DNA from 3 places in the Streptomyces sp. NPDC048643 genome. Region 3 is predicted to be linked to each of the others. Evidence: riboswitches for the same ligand, from Rfam matches in the RefSeq annotation. Region 3 holds a riboswitch; each other region holds the start of a gene.
The links. Region 3 has a riboswitch for cobalamin ahead of metE (5-methyltetrahydropteroyltriglutamate--homocysteine S-methyltransferase). Riboswitches for the same ligand answer to the same signal wherever they lie in the genome.
Positions count from the first base shown of each region.

Region 1: it holds a riboswitch for cobalamin, as region 3 does, so the genes downstream of both, AB0C62_RS04225 (ribonucleoside-diphosphate reductase subunit alpha) here and metE (5-methyltetrahydropteroyltriglutamate--homocysteine S-methyltransferase) in region 3, are expected to answer to the same signal.
Region 2: it holds a riboswitch for cobalamin, as region 3 does, so the genes downstream of both, AB0C62_RS06890 (iron ABC transporter permease) here and metE (5-methyltetrahydropteroyltriglutamate--homocysteine S-methyltransferase) in region 3, are expected to answer to the same signal.

Region 1 covers NZ_JBEZHO010000003.1:100,617-104,641, reverse strand. Annotated here, with positions in the region: gene AB0C62_RS04240 (GntR family transcriptional regulator) at 1-8, shown strand, start outside; gene AB0C62_RS04235 (DUF3311 domain-containing protein) at 212-472, shown strand; gene mctP (monocarboxylate uptake permease MctP) at 469-2,079, shown strand; cobalamin riboswitch at 2,356-2,513, shown strand; gene AB0C62_RS04225 (ribonucleoside-diphosphate reductase subunit alpha) at 2,648-4,025, shown strand, end outside.
Region 2 covers NZ_JBEZHO010000005.1:41,759-45,783, forward strand. Annotated here, with positions in the region: gene AB0C62_RS06880 (Rrf2 family transcriptional regulator) at 1-169, opposite strand, end outside; gene AB0C62_RS06885 (cupin domain-containing protein) at 309-818, shown strand; cobalamin riboswitch at 898-1,039, shown strand; gene AB0C62_RS06890 (iron ABC transporter permease) at 1,216-2,238, shown strand; gene AB0C62_RS06895 (ABC transporter ATP-binding protein) at 2,238-3,005, shown strand; gene AB0C62_RS06900 (ABC transporter substrate-binding protein) at 3,015-4,016, shown strand.
Region 3 covers NZ_JBEZHO010000063.1:36,534-40,558, forward strand. Annotated here, with positions in the region: gene AB0C62_RS37570 (TetR-like C-terminal domain-containing protein) at 1-288, shown strand, start outside; gene AB0C62_RS37575 (GDSL-type esterase/lipase family protein) at 388-1,572, shown strand; cobalamin riboswitch at 1,721-1,940, shown strand; gene metE (5-methyltetrahydropteroyltriglutamate--homocysteine S-methyltransferase) at 2,101-4,025, shown strand, end outside.

The sequences.
Region 1 (4,025 bases), on a different contig from region 3:
CGGACTGAGCCGGTTGGGGCGGCGCGCCGCCGCCCGCCCGGACCCCGGGGAGCGCGACCGCTCCCCGCGGTCCCGCCGCTCCTGAGGGTGTCGTCCTGCACGCACACCAAGCCTCCACACCAGCGCTCCGAGCAGGGGTTCCCTAAAGCCGAGCCGTCGCCTAGATTGCCTGCGCGTTACACAGGTGATCGCGAGGGGACGGAGCCGCCGTATGTCAGACCTGCCCGAAGTGAAACCACCGGTGGTGACACCGGTCCGCGTGGTGATCGCGCTCTGCCTCGTCGCACCCTTCGTGGCGATGCTGTGGGTCGGTTCCTACGCCAAGACCGACCCGACCTTCATCGGCATCCCGTTCTTCTACTGGTACCAGATGCTGTGGGTGCTCCTCTCGACGGTGCTGACGGTGACCGCGCACCAGCTCTGGCGGCGTGACCAGCGGGCCCGCGCGGCCAAGGGAGGGACCGGAGCATGAACGACGGTGTGAACGGCGTCGCTCTCGGCGTCTTCGTCTTCTTCTTCCTGGCCGTCACGGCCATGGGCTTCCTGGCCGCGCGCTGGCGCAAGGCCGACAACGAACACAGCCTCGACGAATGGGGCCTGGGCGGACGGTCGTTCGGCACCTGGGTCACCTGGTTCCTGCTCGGCGGCGACCTCTACACGGCGTACACCTTCGTCGCCGTCCCCGCGGCGATCTACGCGGCGGGCGCGGCCGGCTTCTTCGCCGTGCCCTACACGATCCTCGTGTACCCGCTGATCTTCACGTTCCTGCCCCGCCTGTGGTCGGTCTCCCACAAGCACGGCTATGTGACGACCTCGGACTTCGTGCGCGGCCGGTTCGGTTCCAAGAGCCTGTCGCTGGCCGTGGCCGTCACCGGCATCCTCGCGACCATGCCGTACATCGCGCTCCAACTGGTCGGCATCCAAGCCGTCCTCGACGTGATGGGCGTGGGCGGCGGGGAGAACACCAACTGGTTCGTCAAGGACCTGCCGCTCCTCATCGCCTTCGGCGTGCTGGCCGCGTACACCTACTCCTCGGGTCTGCGGGCCCCCGCGCTGATCGCGTTCGTGAAGGACACCCTGATCTACATCGTGATCGCGGTGGCCATCATCTACATCCCGATCAAGCTCGGCGGCTTCGACGAGATCTTCAAGGCGGCCGGCGAGAAGTACACGGCGGCCGGGGCCGGCGGGGTCGTCCCGCCCGCGGCCGGCCAGTGGACCTACGCCACGCTCGCGCTGGGTTCCGCGCTGGCGCTGTTCATGTATCCGCACTCCATCACCGCGACGCTGTCCAGCCGCAGCCGCGAGGTCATCCGCCGCAACACGACCATCCTGCCCCTCTACTCGCTGATGCTGGGCCTGCTCGCCCTGCTCGGGTTCATGGCCATCGCGGCCGGCGTGAAGGTGCAGAACGGCCAGCTCGCCATCCCCCAGCTCTTCGAGACCATGTTCCCGGACTGGTTCGCGGGCGTGGCCTTCGCCGCCATCGGCATCGGGGCCCTCGTCCCGGCGGCCATCATGTCGATCGCGGCCGCGAACCTCTTCACCCGCAACATCTACAAGGACTTCATCAAGCCGGACGCGACGCCGAAGGAGGAGACCCGGGTCTCCAAGATCGTCTCGCTGCTGGTGAAGGTGGGCGCGCTGGTCTTCGTCCTGACGATGGACAAGACCGTCGCGATCAACTTCCAGTTGCTGGGCGGCATCTGGATCCTGCAGACCTTCCCCGCGCTGGTCGGCGGCCTGTTCACCCGCTGGTTCCACCGCTGGGCGCTGCTGGGCGGCTGGGCGGTCGGCATGGTCTACGGGACGCTCGCCGCCTACGGGGTGGCCTCGCCGACCCAGAAGCACTTCGGCGGCAGCTCGAAGGAGATCCCCGGCATCGGGGAGATCGGCTACATCGGCCTCACGGCGTTCGTCATGAACGTGGTCGTCTCCGTCGTCCTCACCTTCGTGCTGCGGGCGTTCAAGGCGCCGGACGGCATCGACGAGACCTCGCCCGAGGACTACACGGTCGACGCGGGCGAGCCCGGAGTGAAGGCGGAGCTCCCGCCGGCCACGGCGGGCGCCGGCCACTAGGACACGCCCCGGGAACAGGGCGCGCGACGCACGGGCACGGGCCGCCGGAGAGGACATCCGGCGGCCCGTCGCCGTGTCCGCCCGGCGGACCCGACCGCGCCCGGACCAGCGAGCCGGGAGGGGCGCCGCCGGGCCGCGCGGGCGGCCGGGGCGACGGGCCGGACGGCGCGTCCGGAGCCCGGTGACCTCCGGCCGCTCACCTACGAGTTGACCTCTCGGCACGCTCCGTAGCGCTCTCCGGCACCGACACGACACAACATGTGGGGGTGCTCCCTGAGCCCGGCACAAGATGTATGCTCGTGCTCGCTGTCGTCGCAGGGGAATCCGGTGCGAATCCGGAACTGTCCCGCAACGGTGTACTTGTGCGTGTTCGTGTATTGGACGTGCCCGCACACGTCTCAGTCCGAGGACCTGCCGACAGCGCACCCCGGCCACCCGGCCCGGGTGCCGACGACGTCCGGGCCTCGCGGAATGGGCCGGTGGACGCGGTGCGCTGGCTGCCCAGAAGCGCTCCCGTGTGCCCCCGTGCTCCCCGACAGGCCCCGTGCCGAGCGAGGGAGAGCCCCACGTGACCATCGCGCCAGCAGATCCGGCTTCAGTGACCGCGCACCAGGCCCCGGTGGAGACCGACGGTCCCGGAGCCGCGCTGCTGCGGACCCTGACCGACCTCACCGCCGATCTCACCGACGCCGACCCCGGCCGGGTCGCCGCCGCGGCGCTGCGTGGCCGGTCCGCCCGCGCCGACGAGGCCGAGCTGCGCGAACTGGCCACGGAGGCGGCCGCCGGTCTCATCTCCGAGGACCCGGTCTACTCCCGGCTCGCCGCGCGGCTGCTCACCATCAGCATCGCCGCGGAGGCCGCCTCACAGGGCGTCACGACCTTCTCCGAGTCGGTCGCCGTCGGCCACCGTGAGGGCCTGGTCGCCGACCGCACCGCCGAGTTCGTCCGGCTGCACTCCGCCCGGCTCGACGCGATGATCGACACGGCGGGCGACGACCGCTTCGGCTACTTCGGTCTCCGTACGCTGCACAGCCGTTACCTGCTCCGCCACCCCATCACCCGCAAGGTCGTCGAGACGCCCCAGCACTTCATGCTGCGGGTCGCCTCCGGTCTCGCCGAGAACGACACGGCCCAGGCCGTCGACGAGGTCTCCGCGCTCTACGGGCTCATGAGCCGGCTCGACTACCTCCCGTCCTCCCCCACGCTCTTCAACTCCGGTACGCGGCACCCCCAGATGTCGTCCTGCTACCTCCTCGACTCCCCGCAGGACGAGCTGGACTCCATCTACGACCGCTACCACCAGGTGGCCCGGCTGTCGAAGCACGCCGGCGGCATCGGGCTGTCGTACTCCCGCATCCGGTCGCGCGGTTCGCTGATCCGCGGCACCAACGGGCACTCCAACGGCATCGTCCCGTTCCTCAAGACGCTCGACGCCTCGGTCGCCGCGGTGAACCAGGGCGGCCGGCGCAAGGGCGCGGCCGCGGTGTACCTGGAGACCTGGCACTCCGACATCGAGGAGTTCCTGGAGCTGCGCGACAACACCGGTGAGGACGCCCGGCGTACGCACAACCTGAACCTCGCCCACTGGATCCCGGACGAGTTCATGCGCCGGGTGAACGAGGACGGCGTCTGGTCGCTGTTCTCCCCCTCGGACGTGCCCGAGCTGGTCGACCTGTGGGGCGACGCGTTCGACGCCGCCTACCGCAAGGCCGAGGAGGCGGGCCTCGCCAAGAAGACCATCCCGGCCCGCGACCTGTACGGCCGCATGATGCGGACCCTCGCGCAGACCGGCAACGGCTGGATGACCTTCAAGGACGCCGCCAACCGCACCGCCAACCAGACGGCGGAGCCCGGCCACACCGTCCACTCCTCGAACCTGTGCACCGAGATCCTGGAGGTCACGGACGACGGGGAGACCGCGGTCTGCAACCTCGGCTCGATCAACC
Region 2 (4,025 bases), on a different contig from region 3:
GACTGCGTACCAGGCCCGCCCTGCGCAGCTCGCCGACGACGGACTTGAGGAAACGGAACGGGATCTGCTGAGAGGAGGCGATGGCCTCGCAGGTGAGCGGTCGGGCGGGTTCGCGGGCGAGCTCCAGCAGCGCCCGCGTGGCGTAGTCCGCCTTCGCGGAGATATGCATGCGGCCATGATGCCCGACGGGACGCCCGACGCGGGCGCTTCCACCGCTTCCTCACCTACATTGCGGGAACATTGCCGCAGGTGAAGGACAATGGACACCTCTTGACATCCTTTTCCGGACAGCTCTAGCGTCCCCCCACATGAGCCAGCCGCTGACGACCCCCGGTGAAGGTTTCCACCCCCATCTCACGGACCGTGCGGGGCAGTCGCCGTCCCCGCTGCGCACCCGCCTGCACCACGTCCGTGCCGACGCGCTCGACGGTGACACGGCGCAGTCCGGCGGCATGCGCCGGTTCGCCGCCGTCAGCGGCAACACGGTGGGTTCCGAGAAGCTGTGGATGGGCCAGACCCACGTCGCCCCCGCGACCGCGTCCTCCGACCACCACCACGGCGCGTCCGAGACCGCCATCTACGTCGTGAGCGGGCACCCCGAGTTCGTGTTCCTCGACGACACGGGCCCACAGCCCGAGGAGATCCGGCTGCGCACCTCGCCCGGCGACTACATCTTCGTGCCCCCGTTCGTGCCGCACCGCGAGGAGAACCCCGATCCCGCGGACGAGGCCGTCGTCGTCATCGCCCGCAGCACGCAGGAGGCGATCGTGGTCAACCTGCCGGAGCTGTACGTCCTGCACACCGAGGAAGAGGCCTGACGGAAGACGTCCGTGGTACCGGGCCGTCCGTCCGCGTGCGTCCGCGCGGCCCGGTCCGGCGCCGACGGCGCCGAAGCGCCGAGGGTCCCGCCTGTTACGCTCGCCGAGCCTCCCGCGGGGGAAGTCCGGTGAGAATCCGGCGCTGACCCGCAACGGTGTGCGTGGCGACCTGATGGTCCGTCACGTGAGTCCGATCGCCCGCGGGGAGCACGCGACCCGTTGACTGCTCGCCGTGGAATGCGACAGGGGACCGCACGGCCGGCGCGCTGTACGGGCTGTTCTCCTGCCTCGGTTCACCAGGCGGCCCCAGGCGAAGGACCGCCCCGTGCGCACCACCACGACGACTCCGATACCCGGACCCGGCCGGACCCGGGACAGAGCCCCCGGCCGCCTGCCGCTGACGCCACTCCTCGGCTGCCTCGCGGTCGTGCTCCTGATCTCCCTCGTCTGCGGCGTCGCCCTGGGCGCGACCGGGATCGGGACGGCGGCCGTCCTGCGCCTCCTGTGGGCCGGTGCCACCGGCGGGACCGTGCACGCCTCGGACGCCGCCGCCTACACCATCGTCTCGGAGATCCGGCTCCCACGGGTCGTGCTCGGCGCGGTCGTCGGAGCCGGTCTCGCGACCGTCGGTGTCGCCGTTCAGGCCATGGTCCGCAACGCGCTCGCCGACCCCTTCGTCCTCGGCATCTCCTCCGGCGCGGCGGTGGGCGCCAACGCCGTCATCCTGCTGGGCGCGTTCGCCGGGCTGGGCGTGTGGGCGCTGTCCGTGTCGGCCTTCGCCTCCGCCCTCGCGGCCATGGTCCTCGTCTATGCGGTGGCACGGTCGCCGCACGGCCTCACCCCGCTGCGGCTGATCCTCACCGGGACCGCGCTGGCCTACGGCTTCGAGGCACTCACCACGCTCATGGTGTTCGGCGCCGCACGCGGCGAAGCGGCACGGTCGGCCATGATGTGGCTGCTGGGCAGCCTGGGCGGGGCGACCTGGGCCCAGATACCCGTCGCCGCGGTGACCGTGGCGGTCGGCTGGGCGTGGCTCAGGCTGCGGGCCGAGTCGCTCAACGCCCTCGCCATGGGAGACGAGACATCCGCCGCGCTCGGCGTCCGACCCGGCCGACTGCGCGGGGAGTTGTTCCTGGTCACGGCCGCGGTGACCGGCACCGTGGTCGCCGTCAGCGGCGCCGTCGGGTTCGTCGGGCTGATGGTGCCGCACGTCGTACGCATGCTGGTGGGCGCCGACCATCGGCGGGTGCTCGCCGTCGCACCCCTGGCCGGCGCGGTGCTGCTCGTGTGGGCCGACGTCCTCTCCCGTCTGCTGCTCGCCCCGGCGGAGCTGCCGGTCGGCGTGATCACCGCCGTGGTCGGCGTGCCCGCCTTCCTGCTGCTCATGCGGCGCGGCGGCTACGCGTTCGGGGGCCACTGATGCGACTCGACATCGAGGGAGTCTCGGCCGACGCGGGTACGGTGCGGCTCCTCGACGACATCCGGCTCGCCGCGGACAGCGGGACGTTCGTCGGTCTCGTCGGCCCCAACGGCAGTGGAAAATCAACCCTGTTGCGGTGCGTCTACCGCGCGCTGCGGCCCGCCGGGGGAGTGATCCGGCTGAACGGCGAGGACCTGCACGCCATGGACGCGCGGGCAGCCGCGCGACTGCTGGCCGCGCTCCCGCAGGAGTCCTCCGCCGAGTTCGACTTCACGGTCGCCGAAGTCGTCGGGATGGGCCGGCTCCCGCACCGGCGCCGGACGGCCGCCGACGATCGGGCGATCTGCGCCGGAGCCATGGACCGCACGGGCGTCGCCCATCTCGCCGACCGCGGGTTCCTGGCCCTGTCCGGCGGTGAGAAGCAGCGCGTTCTCATCGCCCGCGCACTCGCCCAGCGGCCCCAGGTCCTCGTCCTCGACGAACCCACCAACCACCTGGACATCGCCCACCAGTTGGATGTCCTCGCACTGGTCCGTGACAGCGGCCCGACCGTGCTGGCCGCGCTCCACGACCTGAACCTCGCCGCCGCGCACTGCGACGTCCTGTACGTGATCGCGGACGGCCGGATCGTCGCGTCGGGGCCGCCGCTCGAAGTGCTCCGGCCCAAGCTGCTGGCCGAGGTGTTCGGCGTCCGGGCCCACCCCGTACGGCATCCGGTCACCGGCGCCGTCCAGCTTCTCTTCGACCTCCTTCCGACCACCTCCTGAGGAACACCCGTGCGCCGAAAGCTCATTGCCACCCTCTGTCTCGCCGCCACCGTCACGACCTCCGGCTGCGGCGCGAACGTCGAGACGTCCGACGACGCCGGGTCCTCGGCCGTCACCCTCACCAACTGCGGCCGCGAGGTCACCTATGACCGCGATCCGCGTCGCGTGGTCACCAACGACGTCGGCATCACCGAGATCATGTTCGCGCTCGGCCTGGAGGACCGCATGGCCGGGTTCGCCATGCCCGACGACAAGGGCGACCTGACCGGCGTGCCCTGGAAGGAGGGCTACGAGAAGGTGAAGTGGCTCTCCAAGGACCAACTCACCAAGGAGAACGTCCTCGCCGCCCGCGCCGACCTCGTCTTCGCCGGCTGGAACTACGGCTTCCGCGAGGACGACGGCTTCACCCCCGGCGCCCTGAAGAAGCTCGGCATCCCCTCCTACGTCCTCACCGAGTCCTGCCACAACGGCCGTTCGGGATCCGCCCGCGGCATCATGCCGCCCCTCGACGCGCTCTACGCCGACCTCACCAACCTCGGGAAGCTGTTCGGCGTCGAGGACCGGGCCGCCGCGCTGGTCGCCGGTTTCAAGAAGCGGATCGCCGAGGTGCGGGCGCAGGCACCCAAGGGCGCGGACCGGCCGAAGGTCTTCCTGTACGACAGCGGCCAGGACACCCCCTTCACCGCCGGCCGCTACGCCGCGCCGGAACAGATCATCAGCGAGGCCGGCGGTGTCAACGTCATGCACGACGTCCAGGACTCCTGGACCACCGTCGGCTGGGAGACCGTCGTCGAGCGGGATCCCGACGTGATCGTGATCTGCGACTACGGGGACACGAGCGCCGAGCAGAAGAGGAAGTTCCTGCTGAACCACCCGCCGTTGCGCGGAGTCTCGGCCGTGAAGAACCGGCGCGTCTTCGTCCTCGACTACGTCGACCTCGTAGAGAGCCCCCGCAATCCGTCGGCCGTCGCCCGGCTGGGCGCTTACCTGCGCACGGCCGAGAAGCGCTGAACAACCGGG
Region 3 (4,025 bases):
GAACACCCCGGCCGCTATGCCGCGGCGCAGCTCCGGCTCGACCCGCAGACGGCCGCCGCCAGCGCGGGGGTCCGGCACGCGCAGATGACCCGGGCGATCCTGCGGGGCTACGACCTGGTGGAACCCGACCAGACCCATGCGGTCCGCATGCTGGGCAGCGTGTTCCACGGCTACGTCAGTCTGGAGATGTCCGGCGGGTTCAGTCACAGCGCCCCGGACTCGCAGGAGAGCTGGTCACGCGTTCTGGACGCCCTGGACTCCCTGCTCCGCAACTGGCCCGCGCCCTGACCGACGCCGCAGGACCGGCGGGGCCGGCAACCGGCAGCACCGTCGATGTTCCGCGGCGTCCGCACCGTACGACTTCCCCGAACGACAGGCGAGATCATCATGCACAGCGAGCACGACCGGATCACCACACCCGTCACCGCCGACCTGGTGCGGGGTGCCGTCGAGCTGGAGCGCACCGCCCTCGGTGTGCTGCCCCACCGGCTGCCCGCGTGGGCGCGCGCCCAGTGCGCCGACGGTCAGCTGGCCATGGCGGAGGCCCAGCCCTCGGGCGTACGGCTGGTCTTCAGCACCCGCGCCACGAGCGTCGAGCTGGACACCGTCCCAACCAAGCGGGTCTACGTGGGCGCCCCGCCGCGGCCCGACGGGCTGTACGACCTCGTGGTCGACGGGCACCTTCTGGGTCAGGCGGCCGCTCCCGGCGGCAACACCCTCACCCTCGACATGACCACGGGATCGGCGACGACCACGCCCGGTCCGGTCGGCACCGTCCGTTTCACGGACCTGCCCGAGGGTCCGAAGGACGTCGAGATCTGGCTGCCGCACAACGAGAGCGCCGAACTCGTGGCTCTGCGCACCGACGCCCCCGTGGAGCCCACGCCGGACCGGGGGCGCGCGGTGTGGCTGCACCACGGCAGTTCGATCAGCCAGGGCTCCGACGCGGCGAGCCCCAGCACGACCTGGCCCGCGCTGGCCGCCTCGCTGGCCGGGGTGGACCTGATCAATCTGGGGCTGGCCGGCAGCGCCCTGCTGGACCCGTTCACCGCCCGCACCCTGCGCGACACGCCCGCCGACCTGATCAGCGTCAAGCTGGGCATCAACATCGTCAACACCGACCTGATGCGGCTGCGGGCCTTCACTCCCGCCGTGCACGGCTTCCTGGACACCGTCCGCGAGGGCAACCCCACCACGCCGCTGCTGGTCGTCTCCCCCATCCTGTGCCCGATCCACGAGGACACCCCCGGCCCGAGCCTGCCGGACCTCACGGCGCTCGGCAGCGGTCGTCTGCGGTTCCGCGCCGCCGGCGACCCGGCCGAGCGCGCGAGCGGGAAGCTGACGCTCGCGATCATCCGTGCCGAACTCGCCGGGATCGTGGAACAGCGGGCCGCCGAGGACCCGAACCTGTACTACCTCGACGGCCGGGAGCTGTACGGGGAGGCGGACGCCGTCGAGCTGCCGCTGCCCGACGCGCTCCACCCCGACGCCGCCACCCACCGTCGTATCGGCGAACGGTTCGCGAAGCTCGCCTTCGACGGCACCCGTGGCTTCCCCGCCCCTTCCGCCTGAAGATCGAGGCCCGGGGCGGGGCCGAGCGCGTCACACGAGCCGTCTGCCGCCCCCCGTATGCCGGTTGACGTGCGCCGATCCTCTCCTGGACGTCTCGAACGACCGTCCGGGAGGTGGGCGTTCTCCCCAGCAGGGCGCTCGTCCGCATAGGCTGACCTCCGTAGCTGGTTCGCCCCGTCCGCCAGACGGGATGCGTCGTAAGAGGGAACCCGGTGGGAATCCGGGACTGCCCCGCAGCGGTGAGCGGGAACGACCGCCGTCATACGCACTGGGCCCGGTGGGGTCTGGGAAGCGACGGCCAGTAGGTGACCTCCGTCCGGAGGGCGTGCCCGCGAGTCCGAAGACCTGCCCGCTGCCCGTGCGCGACCCATCGCGCGCGGACATCCCGGTGACCTCGTGGGCGGGTTGGCGTACATACCTGGCGGACCTTCGCGCTCCGGCGCGCCACGTACTCCCGCCCGGTGCGTCACCCTTCGCGCTCGCGTGTCCCATCGGGATCCAAGGAGACATCTCGCGAAGGAGATTTCCGTGACAGCCAAGACCGCAGCCGCGGCAGCACGGGCCACCGTGTACGGCTACCCCCGCCAGGGTCCGAACCGCGAACTGAAGAAGGCGATCGAGGGCTACTGGAAGGGCCGCGTCAGCGCGGACGCCCTCCGCGCCACCGCCGCCGAACTGCGCAGCTCCACCTGGCGGCAGCTGGCCGAGGCCGGCATCGACGAAGTGCCGACCGGCGATTTCTCGTACTACGACCATGTGCTGGACACCAGCGTCATGGTCGGCGCCGTCCCCGAGCGCCACCGGGACGCCGTCGCCGCCGACGCCCTCGACGGCTTCTTCGCCATGGCCCGCGGTACCCAGGACGTGGCGCCGCTGGAGATGACCAAGTGGTTCGACACGAACTACCACTATCTCGTCCCCGAGTTGGGCCCCGACACCGCCTTCACCGCCGACTCGTCCAAGCAGGTCGCCGAGCTCAAGGAGGCCTTGGCGCTCGGACTGTCGGCCCGTCCGGTCCTGGTCGGCCCCGTCACCTATCTCCTCCTCGCCAAGCCCGCCCCCGGTGTACCGGCGGACTTCGACCCGCTGACCCTCCTCGACCGGCTGCTGCCGGTCTACACCGAGGTGCTCGCCGACCTGCGCGCGGCCGGTGCCCAGTGGGTCCAGCTCGACGAACCCGCTCTCGTCCAGGACCGCACGAACGCCGAACTGAACGCCGCCGAGCGCGCCTACCGCGTTCTCGGCACGCTCACCGACCGTCCGAAGCTGCTCGTCGCGTCGTACTTCGACCGACTCGGGGAGGCTCTGCCCGTTCTCGCCAAGGCCCCGGTCGACGGACTCGCGCTCGACTTCACCGACGCGGCCGCCGCCAATCTGGACGCGCTCGCGGCCGTCGGCGGTCTGCCGGGCAAGCGGCTCGTCGCCGGCGTCGTCAACGGCCGCAACATCTGGGTCAACGACCTGGAGAAGTCCCTCGCCACGCTGGGCACCCTGCTGGGTCTGGCCGGGCAGGTCGACGTGGCCGCGTCCTGCTCGCTGCTGCACGTGCCCTTGGACGCCGCCGTCGAGCGCGACATCGAACCGCAGGTCCTGCGCTGGCTCGCCTTCGCCCGCCAGAAGACCGCCGAGATCGTCACGCTCGCCCGGGGGCTGTCGCACGGCACGGACACCATCACCACCGAACTCGCCGCCAACCGGGCCGATCTCGCCGCCCGCGCGGGCTCGGCGCTCACCCACGACCCGGCCGTGCGCGCCCGCGCCGCCGCCGTCACCGACGGCGACGCCCGCCGCTCGCAGCCCTACGCCGAGCGGACCGCCGCCCAACGCGCCCACCTCGGCCTGCCACTGCTGCCGACCACCACGATCGGCTCCTTCCCGCAGACCGCCGAACTGCGCGCGGCGCGCGCAGACCTGCGCACCGGACGCACCGACACCGCCGGGTACGAGGAGCGCATCAGGACGGAGATCGGCGAGGTCATCGCCTTCCAGGAGAAGACCGGCCTGGACGTCCTCGTGCACGGCGAACCCGAACGCAACGACATGGTCCAGTACTTCGCCGAGCAGCTCACCGGCTATGTCGCCACGCAGCACGGCTGGGTCCAGTCGTACGGCACGCGGTACGTGCGTCCGCCGGTCCTGGCCGGTGACATCTCCCGCCCGGAGCCGATGACGGTGCGCTGGACGACGTACGCGCAGTCCCTCACCGACCGGCCCGTCAAGGGCATGCTCACCGGGCCGGTCACCATGCTCGCCTGGTCCTTCGTCCGTGACGACCAGCCGCTCGGCGACACCGCCCGGCAGGTCGCTCTGGCCCTGCGCGACGAGGTGAACGACCTGGAGGCGGCCGGGACTTCGGTGATCCAGGTCGACGAGCCCGCGCTGCGCGAGACCCTGCCGCTGCGCGCGACGGACCGCCCCGCCTACCTGGACTGGGCGACCGAGGCCTTCCGCCT